2 linked regions of the Flavivirga eckloniae genome follow. The protein of the gene in region 1 interacts with the protein of each later gene in a pairwise test. Links are inferred from orthologs where the notes say so. Each region holds a gene or a part of one and is shown in the gene's direction. Other genes may lie near its edges.

Region 1 (2,980 bases):
TTTTGTATCTGCAACAAGTTCTACAATCTCATCCAATTGACCATTATTTAAATCTGGTGCTATTTTTAACAGAATTGGTTTTTTGCTTTCGAATGAAGCATTAGCCTCTTGTACCGCACCAATAAGCTCTTCCAAATAATCTTTATCATTTAATTTGGCATGGCTCCCCACATTCGGGCAACTTACATTAAGTACAAAGTAATCAACATAAGGGTGCAATGCATTAAAGCATTCCAAATAATCTTTAGTATAATCCTCTGGTTTCGTATCGGTGTTTTTTCCAATATTACCTCCAATAATCAATTTACCCTGATTCTTCTTTAATTGAGAAATGGCAGCTTCTACTCCCTCGTTATTAAACCCCATTCGGTTAATAATTCCCTGATCATCCTTAAGTCTGAATAATCTTTTCTTAGGGTTTCCTACCTGTCCCCTTGGAGTTACCGTACCAATTTCTATAAAACCGAACCCGAAATTTGCCAACTCATTGTATAGCACAGCATTTTTATCGAAACCAGCAGCCAAACCTACCGGATTTTTAAACGTTAAACCAAACAGGTTCCGCTTTAATTTGGCACCTTTAACCACATATAAACTTCTAAAAAGAGCTGCAAAGCCAGGTATTTTAGATGTGACTTTTATAAGTGAAAATGTAAAATGGTGAATCTTTTCTGGGTCGAATAAAAAAAATAGAGGGCGAAGTAATAATTTGTACATCCGGTATTATTTATGCAAAAGTACTTCTAAATAAAAAATTGCACAATTCTAAGAGCAAAAAAAATTAATAATCGTATTTTTAAACCCATAACAAACACTAAGTATTTTCATACTAAACCATACCAAAGTTTATTTAAAATGATTTCAAAAGAAAACATCATAAAACGATTTGTAAGTTACGTTACTATCGATACCGAATCAGATCCATCATCAAATACAACACCAAGTACCAAAAAACAATGGGATTTGGCCAACAAACTGGCCGAAGAGCTTAAATCTATTGGTTTGCAAGATGTTACCATTGACGATAACGCGTACATTATGGCTACATTACCTGCTAATGTAGAATACGATGTACCGACTATAGGATTTATTTCTCATTTCGATACCTCACCAGATTTTACAGGAGCCAATGTAAATCCTCAAATTATAGAAAACTATGATGGTAAGGATATTGTTTTAAATTCAGAAGAAAACATCGTACTATCTCCAGGTTATTTTGAGGATTTATTACTATACAAAGGCCAAACCTTAATAACAACAGACGGCACTACACTTTTGGGTGCCGACGATAAAGGCGGTATTTGTGAAATTGTTTCGGCTATGGAATACTTAATAAACCATCCGGAAATTAAACATGGAAAAATTAGGGTTGGTTTTACTCCCGATGAAGAAATTGGAAGAGGAGCACATAAATTTGATGTTGAAAAATTTGGTGCAGATTGGGCTTACACCATAGATGGTAGCCAAATAGGCGAATTAGAATACGAAAACTTTAATGCCGCAAGTGCGGTGGTAACCGTTAAAGGTAAAATTGTACACCCAGGATATGCTAAAGGTAAAATGATAAATTCTATGTATATCGCACAGGAGTTTATTAATTCGTTACCACGACTGGAAACCCCAGAACATACAGAAGGCTATCAAGGTTTTTTCCATTTGCATAACATGAAAGGTGATGTTGAAGAAACGATTTTAGAATATATTATTCGCGATCATGATCGAGGACATTTTGAAGCACGTAAAGAAGTGATGCAAAAATTAACCAACGAATTAAATTCCCAATACGGCAGAGAGGCTATTACTACCGAAATAAAAGATCAATATTACAATATGAAAGAAAAGGTTGAGCCTGTAATGCATATTGTAGATATTGCAGAAAAAGCCATGAAACAACTGGGTATACAACCGCTTATAAAAGCCATTCGAGGTGGTACCGATGGTTCGCAATTAAGCTACATGGGACTTCCCTGCCCCAATATTTTTGCTGGTGGACATAATTTTCATGGACGTTATGAATACGTTCCTGTTGAGAGTATGATTAAAGCCACTGAGGTGATCTGCAAAATTGCAGAATTAACAGCTTTAGAAAAAAAATTGAATTAATTTGAAACATTATATATTCTTTTTATTCCTGTTTTGTACTTTCTTAAGCTCCTCTCAAACCGAAAACTATCATATTAAAGTCGTTTACGAACCTAACCAGACTTATACATACAGAATAAAAGAGACATCTAGCATAAATACGTTTAAGGATGTTGATAAGGATATGAAACGAATGTTAGACTCTATTGGGTCTGTTAAAAGTTTAAAGTCCGGTAAAGAGGAATCTTTTAGAATGAAAATATCAACTTTCAATCTTGATAGTGAAGGAAACATACCTATTAAAATATTGTTTGACCAACTTTCTTATAAAGGCTTTTATGAGAGAGAAAAGATAAATAAAGAGCATGGTTTTAAATCTTTGAAACTGGTTGGAAAAATTAATTCTAAAAATAAAGTTCAGATAGATGAAGTTTTTGTTGATAATCTAAAAAGCAAAAACGAATCCATGATAAAACTATATTATAAAAATGTTGAAAGTACCGTTTTCTTTCCCGATAATGCTTTATCCATAGGTGATTCATTCATTCTAGAGAAACCTCTCAGACTATTATTAGCAGAAAAGCCAGCAATGTTGGAGAATGCTCCTATTAAGGACATTATTAGCAACAACACAAAAAATAAATTCACCCTTACAAAAGTTAAAGCAGACAAAGCGTATTTTGATGTTGAAGGTATAGTTGAATTAAATAAAGAGGAAGTACCTAACAATATCATTAATTTAAATGTAAAATCTAAGGGTAAAATAGAGGTCAACATTAAAGATAAGCATATAAATAAAGTATCATTAGAATCTTATCTTAGTTATGATGAAATACTATTTGAAAATAATGTTGTAAATTTCAATTACAAATTTACTTTAAAGATAAATGCCATAACA
Region 2 (3,026 bases), 380 kb from region 1 along the record:
CTTATTAAAAATTGTTACAGCCTCAACATCATTATTAGGAGAAAAAAGAACTCCTTGTACTTCTATTCTATTAGTAGATTGACCACTTATATAAAGTGGTAAAAAAATGAATATGAAAGATACTAATACGCGTTCCAAATTGCTATAATTAAAGTATAAAGAACGTCTTTCTAATCTTAAATAAATTGAAAAACCATTCTAAACTTTTGTTAAAAACTAACTTGGAATTTAAAGCAACTTATTGCTTTGTCTTATCAGAATTTAAAAATTCGGTACTTTTTTGATATAGTAATTCAAGGAAATCCATTTCTTTTCCATAATTAAGCAATGAGAAATCAAAATCCTTACTTTCTACAAATCTTATAAACGCTTCAACCCTATGGCTGGGAATATTAAAATTATTAATAAGAAACTCCGACCCTAAATAGTACTTTATCGCTTCTACAGGAACATCTGGAACGCCAGACTCTTTTTTATTAACCACTCCAGATCTAAATAATGGTAATAATAACTGATCTACTACATTAACAATATTTAAATCATTAATCAATTCTTGTCGTTGAGAATTCATCGTAATGTTTTCTGGTTTAGACAGATAATCTTTATCAAAATCGTAGTCTTCCTTATGTTTTATACCAAAATACAAAGCGTCTAGTTTTGGTCTAAAAACATCGGTGCTTTCTATATCGGTATTTAGGTTTCCAGATAAGCTTTTTTTAGATACAACAATCTCCTCTAACTTATAAATCTCCTCTATTAAAAAAAGCTTTATTGTTTTGGATTTAATCATATCCTTATTAACCCTAAAGTTTATATTTTGATATTGTAATGCACTCACTTCAATTAAATCGTCTAGAGCCACACGTAGCTTAAACTCGCCATTTTCATTAGTTATTACGCCTTTATTTGATGTTGTATTATAAATGGTTATACCGGAAACATCACTACTTTCAACAATTATCTTCCCTTTAACCCGCACTCTATTAGCTTCTTGGGAGATTACTTGTATTGTAGATAATAATATTAAAAGGAAAATGGCTTTTTTCATAATGGTTATTTTTTTGAAAATAGCATTTTTATTAGACTTTTCAATACTTAAGTCCATAAAAATTTCTTATACATAACATAAATATTTGTATTATAATCTTAGTTTTACAATGAAAAATTTTATTATGAAAAACATAATTATTGCAAGTACTTCAACAATTCATGGTAGTGGTTATTTAGATTATATTTTAAATGATCTAGCCGAATTCTTTAAAGGAATTGATGAGATTCTATTTATTCCCTACGCCAGACCAAGTGGTATATCTCACGATGCCTACACAGAAAAGGCAAATATGGCCTTTTCTAAAATTAATAAAAGCGCCAGGGGTATTCATACTTACGAAAACCCTACAGAAGCTGTTAATAATGCCAAAGCCATTTTTATTGGAGGTGGTAACACATTTGTATTAACAAATCAGCTTTATAAAAACAATTTAATAAGCGCACTACAGACGGCTATAAAAAATGGCACGCCCTATTTAGGTACAAGTGCGGGAAGTAATATTTGCGGACTTACCATAGAAACAACCAACGATATGCCAATCTTATATCCTCCTAGTTTTAAAGCTTTGGCATTTGTGCCATTTAATATTAATCCGCATTATTTAGATCCTGATAAAAACAGTAAACATATGGGGGAAACCAGAGAAACTAGAATAAAGGAATTCCACAACTTTAATAACCAACCCGTTATAGGGTTGCGAGAAGGTAGCTGGTTACATGTAAAAGAGGATTCTATTGTTTTGAAAGGAGAATTAACAGCTCGCGTTTTTGAATATAATAAATTGCCTTATGAGGTACTGTCTGGTACTGAATTAAACCAATTAAAATAAAAAAGCCTCATATTTCTATGAAGCTTTAAGAGCGGGAGACCAGGTTCGAACTGGCGACATTCAGCTTGGAAGGCTGACGCTCTACCAACTGAGCTACTCCCGCATTCCTATGGTGCAAATATATGTAAACTGTTAACTCTTTTGCAAGAAAAATTCATAACTTTTTTAAAAAATGAAATCCTAAAATGCTAAAGCCCTCATTATAATAAAACTTATGAGACGCAGGATTACTTACATAGGTATTTAATTCCACGGTTTCATACCCTTTTTCTTTAGCATAATTGTATATCCATTCAAAAAATCGTTTCCCTAAACCCTGTCCTCTATAAGTTTCATCAATATAAACATGGTCTGCTTCCACGCTCTTTCCAGAATAATGTCTTGTACAAAACCACAAACCAGAAACTCCTATTAGTTTATCACCATCATATATTACCGCACATTCGTAATTTTGAGTAATCATTTCAGAAAAGCGCTGCTCCAATACCTCATAGGTAATTTTATGCCCATTAAGTTTTTGTACCAAAGGAATAACAAATTTTATATTTTCCTTTTCTATAATTTTAAATGTAAAAGCCATAGTCTGTTTTTATAATATGGTGCTTAAAATTAATTCTATTTTTTCGTAATTTCCCTGTGACTTTTAATAAAAATATGGGGTCTAATTAATAATTAAACTTCTATTAAAACCTGTATTAATTACATACAATTAACATTTGTGTATAAAATTTTATATTTTTAGTTGCAATGACTAACAATTTCAATAGAATTTTCCGCACAGAACGTAGGAGAATTATTTTTGATTAAATTTCAAAAGATGAGAAGAAAAAACCTTAAGGTACGATTATTAATTGGCGCAGCTATTGCGATTTTCTTTGTTTTTAAAAGATGCAGCCAACAAGAAGAGAATCCTTATACAGGAAGAATGCAAACCATATCGATGACTCCCGATAAAGAAATAGCTATTGGAATACAAAGCGCACCACAAATGGCACAGCAGCACGGTGGTCTACATTCCAACAATCAATATCAGGCTTTGGTAGACAATGTTGGTAATAAGTTAGTAAACAGCAGTATGGCCAAGGATACACCCTACCGATATGAATTTCATTTATTAGCAGACCCGAACGCTATAAATGCATTCGC

The links.
Region 2: the proteins of pepT (region 1) and pepE interact in binary tests that used the Escherichia coli proteins (3 or more experiments, as listed by UniProt). The link is inferred for Flavivirga eckloniae from one-to-one orthologs.

The regions. Positions count from the first base shown.
Region 1 is NZ_CP025791.1:1,205,427-1,208,406, forward strand. Bases 80-2,979 are described here. They hold pepT (peptidase T), read left to right. Parts: upstream 80-855; coding sequence 856-2,103; downstream 2,104-2,979. Other genes in these bases: C1H87_RS04880 (quinone-dependent dihydroorotate dehydrogenase), read right to left, coding at 80-717; C1H87_RS04890 (hypothetical protein), read left to right, coding at 2,105-2,979. In the rest of the region: more of C1H87_RS04880, read right to left, coding at 1-79; more of C1H87_RS04890, read left to right, coding at 2,980-2,980. UniProt on the Escherichia coli protein: Cleaves the N-terminal amino acid of tripeptides.
Region 2 is NZ_CP025791.1:1,583,847-1,586,872, forward strand. Bases 81-3,026 are described here. They hold pepE (dipeptidase PepE), read left to right. Parts: upstream 81-1,172; coding sequence 1,173-1,880; downstream 1,881-3,026. Other genes in these bases: C1H87_RS06665 (carboxypeptidase-like regulatory domain-containing protein), read right to left, coding at 81-138; C1H87_RS06670 (carboxypeptidase-like regulatory domain-containing protein), read right to left, coding at 239-1,048; C1H87_RS06685 (GNAT family N-acetyltransferase), read right to left, coding at 2,035-2,460; C1H87_RS06690 (M48 family metalloprotease), read left to right, coding at 2,698-3,026. In the rest of the region: more of C1H87_RS06665, read right to left, coding at 1-80. UniProt on the Escherichia coli protein: Hydrolyzes dipeptides containing N-terminal aspartate residues. May play a role in allowing the cell to use peptide aspartate to spare carbon otherwise required for the synthesis of the aspartate family of amino acids.